4 regions of the Williamsia sp. z71 genome follow, and region 2 is predicted to be linked to each of the others. Evidence: predicted binding sites of a transcription regulator. Region 2 holds the regulator's gene; each other region holds the start of a gene.

Region 1 (3,119 bases), on a different contig from region 2:
CGGATGGTATGCGCGGAAACGCTTTTCGGTGTCGGCCTGCCATAGGAACTGGAGGAGGCGGTGGCGGGCACCGTCCATCGCCTGCTGTTCGAGCCAGCTGTCGGCATGCCGGGGCAGGACGATCACGATCTCGGGTCCTCCGCTTTCGCGCAGACGTCTGGCCAGGGCCTCGGCGATGGTCCGGGACGCGAGGTATTGACTTTCGATGTAGAGGTAGTCCCGAGCGGCGGCGATGGCTGAGAGGTAGAGAGATTCGATCTCCCGCACCTCGTCCCGGCCCGGGATTTCTGGCAGTGTCCGCGCCACGGCCACGTTGACCGATTTCATGGTCGGAACCAGTGTGTCGGGCCAATAAGTGTCCCCGCCGCCGGTGATCTGCTCGAGGGTGCGACCGGTTGCTGCCAGCCACCGGGCCCGCGCCATCTCGCCGACTACCCGGGCCGCGTCTCCGTCAACAGCGGTGGTCGCATCGTGCCAGGGCCCATATGTCTTGCCGTTGGGCTTGGTGCGTCGATCGTTCTGATCGAGGTGGTCGGAGGTGTCCCACCGGTCGACGGTCATGTCGATGCCGCCACAGAACGCGATCTGATCATCGATCACCAGGATCTTTTGATGGTGTGCCGCGCCAACCGGGTGAACCAGATCGTTCTCGAACTGCAGAGCGGGGTCGGTGAGCCAGTTCTGAATGAAAACCGGCGCCATCCCCCTATTGATCGCACCCAACCCCAAGTTCCACTTGAGGAGGTTGATATTGAGCCCGGGTCGGTTCTGCGGCAACCACTTCAGGAAATCGCCGAGTGCATTGGGTCCGTCGAGGGTCTGGCCCTCGGGCTCGAACTGGATCCGGGTATCAAAATCCCACCCGATAAGAATGATCCGGCTGCGTGCCTGCAACATCGCGGCCTTTGCATGCCTGAAGTAGTCGGCCGCGTCGATGATCACAGCGAGTCGATCGGCCTCGGCGATCTTCCAGCAGGTCTCATCGGGTACAAGCACCGGCTTGTCACTGCTCACGGGGGACCCTCGGCTTCTTTGGCGGATTAGCGTTCTAGAAAGTAGCACGAGCGACGCCACGCCTTGCTCAGTCGAACAAACATTCGACAACGAATGCTTCTCCGGGTATGCTGATTGAAAGCGTTCTGATCAGATGTGCTGGGGGGCATGATGTCTGACGATCCACCTGTTGACTCTTCGGTTGATTCCTCGCCGGTTCCGGTACTGGTGCGCAAGTACCTCGAGTTGGAGTTGCTCGTTGCCGATATCGCGGACTGCGCTGATTCCGATATGTCTGGCGCGGAAGTCAATGAGCTTGTGCGGGTGCATGAACGGATCGCCCGTAAGGTCGAGTTCACCGGGTTGCGTCACCTGTTGCGGGTCTCGGATCGGTCATCGTTTACCGAAGCCGGGTATTCGTCACTGTTCGGTTTCACCCGTAGCGAGTTGCGGCTGAGCAAAGGGCAAACCATGTCCCGGATCCGGGCCCTGGAGGCGGTCGGCCGATTCCATACGTTGCAGGGTGAGGTGTTGGCGCCGAAATGCCCTGCCGCCGAGCAGGCGTGGTCACGCGGTTTGATCGGGGCGGCGCATATGGATGTCATGTTGGATGTGCGCAAACAGATCCCATCGGCCTCGGACCCGGCAGTGTATGACGTGGTCGATCATTGGATGACCGAAGAGGCCGTCGGCCAAGATCCCACCCAGCTGATCGCCGCCGGTCGTGCGGTCTTGGCCCGGGTCGACCCCGATGGCCGGTTGACCGATGATTCGGATCGGGCCCGCAAACGGTCGATGGGTATCGGGGATCAGGGGGTGGATCTGATGGCCAAGATCACCGGCACCCTCGACCCCGAAACCCTCGCCCTGTTGAGGACAGTGATGGACGTGTGGGCGGCGCCAGGGATGAACAACCCGGCCGACCCCAACTCGCCGACCGGAGCCAGTGATGACCCGAAACAGGACAAAGAGCTGATCAGAGCTGCGGCCGAACGCGATACCCGCTCGAAGGGCCAACAATTCCACGACGCGCTCAAGGCGATCCTGAAAACGATTTTGGAGTGCAACCTGCTGGGCAAGTCGCATCGGGGTTTGCCGGCCCAGTTGATCATCACGATGACCAAGCAGCAGCTCGACGAGTGCGCCGGGATCGCCAGAACGGCGTCGGGAGTCGATATTCCGGTCAACGAGGCCCTGGATCTGGCAGCCCGGTCGGACAAATATCTGGCCGTGTTCGCTGACCACTCCGCTGAGGTGTTGTATCTCGCTCGGACCAAACGGACCGCCCAAAAAGGCCAGCGGCTTGCGTTGTTCGTCCGGGATCGCGGTTGCTCGCATCCTGGTTGTACCAATCCGGCGACCTGGGTCGAGGCCCATCACTTACTTGCCTGGATCAATGGTGGTTTGACCGACATCGACATGATGGGATCAGCGTGCCCGCCGCACCACAAACTCATCGGTGACGGACCGCATCAGTGGCAAACGATCATGATCACCGAAGGCCCCGACGCGGGTCGGGTCGGGTGGATACCGCCGGCGTCGGTGGATCCGGAAAGAAAACCGCGGGTCAACCGGGCCCAGCATGTCAACGAAACCTTGGCAGCAGCCTGGGAAAAGGTTCTGGCCGATCGCCGTGCGGCATTGGCCGCAACCATGCAGGAGTTGTCCACCCGTGAATCCGACCCGCCAACCCAAACCGACCCGCCAACCCAAACCGACCCGCCAACCCGCTCCGGCTCAGATGCGCCTGATCAGTATGAGTAAGGAATGCGACTTGTCGACATCGTCGTCACTCATTTGACGGTACCGCCACCCGGGCAGGCACCAAAGAAGTTCTCAGCGTTCGCTGTCCAGCATCGCCATATGGTCCTCGGCGTAGCGAGCGCCGGCAGCGGCGCCGGCCGGGACAGTGGCCTCGATGGTGTCGAGTTCCGCATCCGATAGCTTGATGTCAAGGGAGCCAAGCGAATCCTGCAGCCGTGAAACCTTTTGGGTGCCAACGATCGGGATGATGTCGTCACCCTGAGCCAGCACCCACGCGATGGCGAGCTGCGCGACACTGATGCCGCGCTGATCGGCGATCGTGGCGAGTGCGTCCACGAGCTCGAGATTCTTGCGCAGGTTGT
Region 2 (3,119 bases):
CAGTTACAGTTGTTGGAACCTGCACGTTTTGACACCTCGTTATGGAGACCTTGATGGAACGTACGCTTTTCGAGCCTGAACACCTCCTCTACCGCGATTCGTACCGCAGCTTCCTCGAGCAGCACGTGGCGCCGCACCACGCCCGGTGGGAAGAGCAGAACATCGTCGATCGCGATGTGTGGATCGAAGCAGGTAAGAACGGCTTCCTCGCCGTGGATGCACCCGAGGAGTTCGGCGGCGGCGGAGTCGACGACTTCCGCTATCAGGCCATCGTCTCCGAGGAATCCGCCCGCGGTGGATACAGCGGTCTGGGATTCACCCTGCACAACGACGTCATCGCGCCGTACCTGCTGGAGCTGACGACCGACGAGCAGAAGGCGCGCTGGCTTCCCGGGTTCACCTCCGGTGAACTCATCACCGCCATCGCGATGACCGAGCCCGGAACCGGTTCAGACCTGCAGGGCATCAAGACCACCGCCAAGAAAGACGGCGACCACTGGGTGCTCAACGGATCGAAGACCTTCATCACCAACGGCATAAACGCCGACCTGGTGATCGTGGTCGCACGTACCGACCCGGAGGCCGGCGCGAAAGGCTTCAGCCTGCTGGTCGTCGAACGCGGTATGGAAGGCTTCGAACGCGGCCGCAACCTCGACAAGGTCGGCATGAAGGCACAGGACACCGCCGAGCTGAGCTTCGACAACGTCCGAGTGCCCGCCGAGAACCTGCTCGGTGAAGAGGGTCTCGGCTTCATCTACCTTATGCAGAACCTGCCGCGCGAACGGCTGTCGATTGCGGTGGTCGCTGCTGCCGCGATGGAGCAGGTGCTGGAGACCACCATCCAGTACGCCAAGGACCGCAAGGCTTTCGGGCGTTCGATCGGCAACTTTCAGAACACCCGGTTCCTGCTGGCCGAGCTGTCCACCTCGACCACGACGACCCGCGTCTTCGTCGATCACTGCATCGGTCTGCTCAACGAGAAGAAACTGACCGTCCCCGACGCCGCGATGGCCAAGTACTACGCGACCGAGAACCAGGTGCACCTGGTCGACCGGTGCCTGCAGCTGCACGGTGGGTACGGCTACATGCGTGAATACTCGGTCGCCAAGGCGTTCCTCGATTCTCGCGTGCAGACCATCTACGGCGGAACGACCGAGATCATGAAGGAAGTGATCGGCCGCAGCCTCGGGGTCTGACCCCAGGATCTGATCGCTCACCGCCTCGAACGCGAAAGGCGGGGTGTACCGGAAGGTTCCGGTACACCCCGCCTTTTGTACTGTCTGGGGATGATCTGCCTACGACCGGCAGGTCAGAGTCGGCGCATCACGGTGACGACCTTGCCCAGGATGACGGCGTCGTTGCCCGGGATCGGATCGAACACCGGGTTGTGGGGCATCAGCCACACCGCGTCCTTGGTCCGTTTGAACGTCTTGATCGTGGCGTCACCGTCGATCATCGCGGCGACGATGTCGCCGTTGTCGGCCACATTCTGCTGGCGTACGACCACCCAGTCGCCGTCGCAGATGGCGGCGTCGATCATCGATTCGCCGACGACCTTGAGCAGGAACAGCGAACCCTCGCCGACCAGCTCCTTGGGGAGAGGGAAGACGTCTTCGACGGCTTCTTCGGCCAGGATCGGCCCGCCGGCGGCGATCCGGCCGAGCACCGGGACGAACGTCGGCGTGGGCATGGATTCGTCCGGTGTCTGGACCTGACCGGCCGCGGTGGCCGGGTTGAGGTCGGTGTCCTGGATGTTCACCGCGCGGGGCCGGTTGTTCTCGCGCTGCAGGAAACCCTTGCGTTCGAGGGTGCGGAGCTGGTGGGCGACCGAAGACGTCGAGGTCAGGCCCACCGCGTCGCCGATCTCCCGGATGCTCGGCGGGTAGCCGCGTTGGCGGACCGAGGTACGGATGACCTCGAGAACTGCTTTCTGGCGAGGGGTCAGTGAGCCCTCGGCGAGTGGTTCGGTGGCGACCACAGTGGTCGCGGCCCCGTCCGCCGGTGTCGGGGGCTGGGTTGTATCGGCCATCAGGTCCTCCAGTTCATGCGGTGTCGGGCGGGGTCCATGGGACAAAGATAGTGCAAATGGTCACAAGTCTCAAACATTTGTTCGAGAAGGCGTGGCGCTTTGTCGGAGGCCCGTGATACAAATCGAACACTCTTTCAATCGAACGAGTGATCGAATAGGGATTGAACCGATGACCGAGGACTGAACCCATGACTGCAGCCACCACCATCACCCGGCCGGCCACAGCTCGGCCTGTTCACCACCCCGAGAGCGATACCGCCACGCGCACCACGCGCCCGGTACGGCCCTCGGACACGACCCGCCCCGCCGGTCGCCGACTGTCCGCGCAGCGCCGCGTGGCCGTCTCCTGTGCCGCATCGCGTAACTCCGAGCAGCGGATACCGACCGAACGTGAGATGGTTTTCGTCCGTAGGCGCGCCTGGGCGGGCGCGGCGGTCACCGGCGTGGGGCTGATGCTGGTGGTCGCCTTCATGACGTTCTTCGGCGGAGTCATACAGCAGTCGAGCGATCCGGCCCGGCTGGGCACCGAGGTCGTCCGCGTCCAGTCGGGGGAGTCGTTGGGCGCCATCGCATCACGTATCGCCCCCGAGATGCCGACCGAGACCGTGGTCGCGAAGATCATGGAGCTCAATGCAATGAACAACTCGGCACTGTCGGTGGGTCAGGCATTGGTCACCCCGGTCTACGCGAGGTAGACGGTGGAGGGGCCGCGATCACGGACGGTATCCTCGAAGGCAGAGTGTCTGGTCAATCCGCCCAGGCCGTCGACTGTCGAGGGATCGTGCATGCATTGCCCGTTTTGCAAGAACGAGGACACCCGCGTAGTCGATTCGCGAGTGGCGGACGAGGGGCAGGCCATCCGTCGTCGCCGTGCCTGTTCGCAGTGTGCACGCCGCTTCACCACGGTCGAGACCGCGGTGCTCTCGGTGGTCAAGCGGACCGGCGTCACCGAACCCTTCAGCCGCGAGAAGGTCATGCGCGGCGTCCGCCGCGCCTGCCAGGGCCGTTCGGTGGATGACGACAAGTTGCAGCATCTCGCGCAGCAGGTGGAAGAAGCCGTGCGGGCATCGGGTTCGGCGGAAGTCCCCGC
Region 3 (3,119 bases), on a different contig from region 2:
ATCCGCTCCGATGGCAGTGCCTTCGACGGTTTGTACGCTGCCGGAGAGGTCGCGGGATTCGGTGGCGGCGGGGTGCATGGCTACAACGCTCTGGAGGGAACCTTCCTGGGCGGATGCATCTTCTCCGGTCGCGCGGCCGGACGTGCACTGGCGCGTGACCTCGGGTAGTCGCTAGTCGGTCTGGTCAGGATCATCGATCTCCGGTTCGGCTTCGGGTTCTGGCGCGGATTCGCCGTTGTCGTGATCGCGGGAGAGTTTTTGTCGGTGTTGTGCGAGTGAGTCCTGGCGGTCGGCGAGCACTTTTTGCCAGGCTGCTGCGAGGGTTTCGTTGACGTGTTGAGCCCGGTTGACCCGCGGTTTTCGTTCCGGATCCACCGACGCCGGCGGTATCCAGCCGACCCGACCCGTGTCGGGACCTTCGGTGATCATGATCGTCTGCCACTGATGCGGTCCATCACCGATGAGTTTGTGGTGCGGCGGGCACGCTGATCCCATCATGTCGATGTCGGTCAGGCCCCCGTTGATCCAGGCAAGTAGGTGATGGGCCTCGACCCAGGTCGCCGGATCGGTACAGCCAGGATGCGAACAACCTCGATCCCGGACGAACAACGCAAGCCGTTGCCCCTTCTGCGCAGTGCGTTTGGTCCGGCCGAGATACAACACCTCAGCACTGTGGTCGGCGAACACGGCCAGATATTTGTCTGACCGGGCGGCGAGATCAAGGGCCTCTTTGACCGGGATATCGACTCCCGACGCCGTTCTGGCGATCCCCGCGCACTCGTCAAGCTGCTCTTTGGTCATCGTGATGACCAACTGGGCCGGCAAACCCCGATGCGACTTGCCCAGCAGGTTGCACTCCAGAATGGTTTTCAGGATCGCTTTGAACGCGTCGTGACATTGTTGGCCTTTCGAGCGGGTATCCCGCTCGGCCGCAGCCTTGATCAGCTCTTTGTCTTGCTTCGGATCATCGGACGCACCGGTCGGCGAGTTCGGGTCGGCTGGATTGTTCATCCCCGGCGCCGCCCACACATCCATCACTGTCCTCAACAGGGCCAGGGTTTCGGGATCGAGGGTGCCGGTGATCTTGGCCATCAGATCCACCCCCTGATCCCCGATACCCATCGACCGTTTACGGGCCCGATCCGAATCATCAGTCAACCGACCATCGGGGTCGACCCGAGCCAACACCGCGCGACCGGCCGCGATCAACTGGGTGGGATCCTGGTCGACGGCCTCTTCGGTCATCCAGTGATCGACCACGTCATAGACTGCCGGGTCCGAGGCCGACGGGATCTGTTTGCGCACATCCAACATCACATCCATATGCGCCGCCCCGATCAAACCTTTCGACCACGCCTGCTCGGCGGCAGGGCATTTCGGCGCCAACACCTCACCCTGCATCGTGTGGAATCGGCCGACCGCCTCCAGGGCTCGGATCCGGGACATGGTTTGCCCTTTGGTCAGCCGCAACTCGCTACGGGTGAAACCGAACAGTGACGAATACCCGGCTTCGGTAAACGATGACCGATCCGAGACCCGCAACAGGTGACGCAACCCGGTGAACTCGACCTTACGGGCGATCCGTTCATGCACCCGCACAAGCTCATTGACTTCCGCGCCAGACATATCGGAATCAGCGCAGTCCGCGATATCGGCAACGAGCAACTCCAACTCGAGGTACTTGCGCACCAGTACCGGAACCGGCGAGGAATCAACCGAAGAGTCAACAGGTGGATCGTCAGTCATCATGCCCCCCAGCACATCTGATCAAAACGCTTACGATCAGTCTACCTGGCTTGGCTCCGGTTGTCGAATGTTTGTTCGACCAATTTGGGTCCTGGCCGGACCAACCCGGCCGCGAGACAAAGCGTTTGCGTGGGCCAGATGTGATCGGCGCCAGGCGGTTTGCTGGTGCTCGATGATTACGGCCGGCCGACGGGTTCGGGCGGTACGGACTTGACCTCGGCGGCATCGTCGGTCGCAGCGACGGCCTCGGCGTGTGCCCGCGGTCTGGCTTGGCGGGCCCGGAGATCGAGGTGGTAGGAGATGATCGCCAAAGTGAAAAGACCGACGCCCAGGTTGGCCAAAGCGCCGAAACCGTCGGTTGCGAAGTCAACCAGTGCGTTGAGCATCGTGAACGTGAGTGCGGCATAGCGCAGGAGTTGCAGTGGCCATGGTTTGTCCGTCCGCTTCCGGGCCATCATCGCCGGCACCGAAAAGGCCAGCGTGACACCGGCGCTGACCATCAGGATGACCGTGGCGATGTTCCGTCCGCCGAAGTCCAGTTCGACGTGGTTGCTTTCGTAATACGTGTTTCCCAGCGTCACGCCGACGGTGGAGAATGCAAAGGCGACCGTCGCCGAAAAGATCATCAGCCAGGACACGATCGGGAGCCACCGCGGATGCCGGAAGAAGTTCGGCACCAGGCGAGGTGCCCACTGCTGTAACGCATACAGACGGGCAGACGCGATGGGAGCGACGATCAAGAGTTCCCGAATACTTCGCGCGGACACCGGGTCGGCCCCGAGTTCTTCGGCCTGCTCGACCATTCGTAACGCGAGTTCCCTACGGTGCGCCTGGAGTCCCCGGGCGACTCCGTCGGCCGCGATGGCGGCCGCGGACGCGAGATTTTCGTTGGCGGTGAGCGGCCTGATCTCCCTCATCATTCGACCGATGATGATGACGACCACCACCAAGACATACATGATTTCGGCGGAGGGCCCGTAGAAGTAGTCGTTGTCCTTCGTGACGAACTTGCCCACCTCGTCCAGGAAGAGCCCGAATCCGATCCCGCCGAACAGGACCGTGAGTACGCGCGCACCATAGCCGAGGAACCACCAATTCACCAGTAGTGCAAGCATCATCAGCGCGCCACCGTAAAGCGCGTGGGCGATGTGCAGGGTGCCGCCGCCGACCTGCGGGTAGTCGGTCAACCAGAGATATGCCCGGGTGACCAGGATCGTGGCGATGGCGATGATCATGAACGCTTCGGCGGAGGACGTTCCCACCGCGTTGCGGGTGAACAATCCGAGTCGAGGTGCCTGGCGAGTAGAAGGTGGCACTGCATTCCTCGGCTCTGTGAAAAGTGAACGCGGACAATGTACGTCGGATTATACGGC
Region 4 (3,119 bases), on a different contig from region 2:
CTCCAGGTCACCCGCGGCGTCGCCGATGTGCTCGAAGGCCTCGCACGGCGACGGTCTGCCGTGACCGCCGTTGGTGGGATCCAGCGCAAGACGGCAACTACGCATGGGTCCGGCGGTCACGTGAGCCTCCGAATGGCCTCCTGACCACCATCCGAAGCGCCCACGCGACTGGGGCATTCACACTATGAAGTTCTCAAAGAGCTTGCAGTACACGGGTTCAGCCGTGTTGCGGAAGGCAAAACTGCGGGTTGATCAAGCTGCGGTGAGCTCGGTGGTCAGGGTGCGGCGGGCGTTGGATCTGATCGGGGTCCTGCTGGCATCGTCCGGGGCGATGAACCACGGATGACCATCGCGGTTGACGAACACCTCCCAGCCACGGTGATGGATGTAGCGGTGGTGTCGACGACACAGCAGGACCATGTTGATCATGCTGGTGCCACCGCCATGGCTCCAGAAGTCGATGTGATGGGCATCCGTCCGCCCGGGAGGGCAGTCACAACCAGGGAACGCGCAGCCCCGGTCGCGGGCGATCAACGCTTTGCGGATGGCCGGCGTCACGGTCCGTTGATCGCGGCCGACATCGAGGGGCACCGAATTGTTGTCGAGCAAGATCTTCGTGATCACCGAATCACAGGCCACCAGCTGCGCCGTTGATGCTGATGCGGGTCCGGTCCACTCGAAGGCCGGCGCCAACGCGGGAGCCTTGGCGCCCGGGATGCCGCGTAGTTGCAGCGCCTGCAGGTGTTCCGGGGTCACCGTGACCACCACACGCGGCTTGGCGCCGCCACGCGTCGGCCGATCCTCTTGATCGAGATACGAATCGAGAAGTCGCTCCAGAGCATCGGCACGGATCTGGGCATTCGATCGACGATCCGGGGACCCATCGGGTTCGGGTACCGGCGTCGACAACGGATCCAGGGCGACCCGCAGTTTTTCGCCCAGCAGGTTGTCCAGATCGAGCGTGCCGTGGCTGCGTCCGTCGTCACCGTTCCCGAGGGTGAACTCGTTGAGCTCGTGATTCTCGGCATCAGGGATCGGCTTGTCCGGCGGCGACAACACGATCGCCATGTGGCGTGCCCGCGCCGACACCGCCGCCGGACTCGCCATCAACGCCTCGGTCAGCAAACCTCGGACACAACCGTCTCGATCAGTATCGGGTAAGTCCGGATTCCGACGCTCAATGTGATTGAGGCCCTTGACGATCGAGTCCACATGCTCACCCGACAGCGCTCCGTCCACACCGTAGGCCGCCACTGATGGAATATCGCCGAGCACCTTGCCCACCCGCACATGTCGATGGGCCGCCACCGGCGCCATCCCCTCCTTTTGGAGCAGCCTGGCGGTGGACCGCTCACCCGACTTCTGCGCCAACCCACGCCGATCGACTTCACCGACCAGACGGAAAAGTATCTGTTCCACAACATGATTGAGTCGAATAACCGCCACCGTGCGAGCTGAAATCTCAGCATCGTCACCGGCGACCACAGCCGCATCCCCGGCCAGATCTGACAACCTGGCGAACATTCCCCCGAAGTCCATGACCCGAGACTACGCCCAGAAGGCCCATCGCACAACTGTTCGATAGAACTTATTTGTTGTGCCCCAATATGTTTCACGAGACATACAAGCGGGACCGCCTATCTTACAGCGCCGGTACGACAAGTCTCCGACCACGACATCGCAACCGCGTGCCCGATCACAGGATCTGGTCGGCCAGACCGTACGCAACAGCTTGGTCGGCGCGCAGGATGAGATCCCGGTCGGTGTCTCGCCGCAAGGTCTCGAGGTCTTTACCGGTATGCCGAGACAACAACTCCTCCAGTTCACCCCGCACGCGCAACACCTCATCGGCGTGAATGATCAAATCGGGAATCGATCCCTTCCCCTCGATGGCCGGCTGATGCAACACCACTCGTCCATGGCGCAGGATCCCCCGCTGTCCAGCTGTACCTCCGGCCAGCAGAACGGCCGCCGCACCGACTGCCTGACCGACGCACGTGGTCGCGACATCACAACTGATGAACCGCATGGTGTCGTAGACGGCGAGCATCGCCGACGGCGAGCCGCCCGGCGAGTTGATGTACAGGTTGATGGGTTGTCCCGCACTGTCTGACGCCAGGTGCAGCATCTGCGCGATCAGGACGTTGGCAACACCATCGTCGATCTCGGTTCCGAGGTAGACGATCCGTTCGGAGAGCAACCGGCTGTAGACGTCCAGTGAGCGTTCCCCACCTGCGGTCTTCTCGATCACATAGGGCACGGTATAGCTGCTCATCGCTTGCCACCCAACGCAACCGGCCGCGCGAATGCCGGATAGATGTCCTCTACCCCGTCCACCACCCGGTCGACGAAACCGTAGTCGACGGCCTGCGAGGCGGTGTACCACCGGTCGCGGAGAGAGTCGCTCACGATACGTTCGAGCGGCATTCCGGTGTTGGCGGAGATGATCGAAAGCACGGTATCGCGCGTATGTCGCAGGTCGTCGGCCTGCAACTCGACATCGACCGCCGTACCGCCGATACCCGACGATCCCTGATGCATCAGGATCCGCGAGTGGGTGAGCGCATATCTCTTGCCCGGCGTTCCGGCCGACAGCAGGAACTGGCCCGCGCTGGCGGCGATCCCGAGGGCCAGTGTGCTCACGTCATTCGGGATCGCCCGCATGACGTCCATGATCGCGAGCATCGCCGGCACCGAACCGCCCGGCGAATTGATCCAAAAACTGATGTCCTTGTGCGAGTCCTCGGCAGAGAGCAAGAGCAGCTGACTACAGAGCCGATTGCCCAGCGTCTGATCGAGTTGATCGCCGAGTACCACCACGCGTTGATGAAAGAGTCTGGTCACCAGATCGTCGTCGATGGTGCTGTTGCCGTTGTGGGTATTGTCCATGTCGCTCAGCGTGCCGAACCGCACCGGTCCGCGAAAGGCATTGCTGCCCTGAGCAGTTCTGCCGACGGCAGCGCCGGAACTTCGGCGCGCTCGACGGTCGGTTCGGCGCGCTCGACGGTCGGTTCGGCACGCTCGACGGTCGGTTCGGCACGCTCGACGGTCAGCGGCGGCGCAGGGTCACCGGCAGCCCGTCCTTCGGGATCGGCAGCGAGCTGTAGTCCATCGGGATC

What was found. Region 2 encodes LexA, which represses DNA repair genes until DNA is damaged. Its sites were predicted from a motif close to CGAACANNTGTTCG; they were not measured.
Region 1: a site for LexA is predicted at 1,087-1,100, ahead of AC51GR_RS08695 (HNH endonuclease signature motif containing protein). Genes of this name have one in related genera too.
Region 3: a site for LexA is predicted at 1,811-1,824, ahead of AC51GR_RS16500 (HNH endonuclease signature motif containing protein). Genes of this name have one in related genera too.
Region 4: a site for LexA is predicted at 1,568-1,581, ahead of AC51GR_RS03550 (HNH endonuclease signature motif containing protein). Genes of this name have one in related genera too.

What each region holds. Positions count from the first base shown of each region.
Region 1 covers NZ_JCANWX010000003.1:117,653-120,771, reverse strand. Annotated here, with positions in the region: gene AC51GR_RS08700 (phospholipase D-like domain-containing protein) at 1-1,014, opposite strand, end outside; gene AC51GR_RS08695 (HNH endonuclease signature motif containing protein) at 1,162-2,757, shown strand; gene AC51GR_RS08690 (aldo/keto reductase) at 2,830-3,119, opposite strand, start outside.
Region 2 covers NZ_JCANWX010000005.1:192,280-195,398, reverse strand. Annotated here, with positions in the region: gene AC51GR_RS13940 (acyl-CoA dehydrogenase family protein) at 54-1,196, shown strand; gene lexA (transcriptional repressor LexA) at 1,310-2,029, opposite strand; gene AC51GR_RS13930 (LysM peptidoglycan-binding domain-containing protein) at 2,218-2,724, shown strand; gene nrdR (transcriptional regulator NrdR) at 2,815-3,119, shown strand, end outside.
Region 3 covers NZ_JCANWX010000006.1:277,407-280,525, reverse strand. Annotated here, with positions in the region: gene AC51GR_RS16505 (FAD-binding dehydrogenase) at 1-168, shown strand, start outside; gene AC51GR_RS16500 (HNH endonuclease signature motif containing protein) at 172-1,749, opposite strand; gene AC51GR_RS16495 (hypothetical protein) at 1,923-2,981, opposite strand.
Region 4 covers NZ_JCANWX010000001.1:814,265-817,383, reverse strand. Annotated here, with positions in the region: gene AC51GR_RS03555 (helix-turn-helix domain-containing protein) at 1-144, shown strand, start outside; gene AC51GR_RS03550 (HNH endonuclease signature motif containing protein) at 253-1,539, opposite strand; gene AC51GR_RS03545 (ClpP family protease) at 1,697-2,275, opposite strand; gene AC51GR_RS03540 (ClpP family protease) at 2,272-2,889, opposite strand; gene AC51GR_RS03535 (cytochrome P450) at 3,050-3,119, opposite strand, start outside.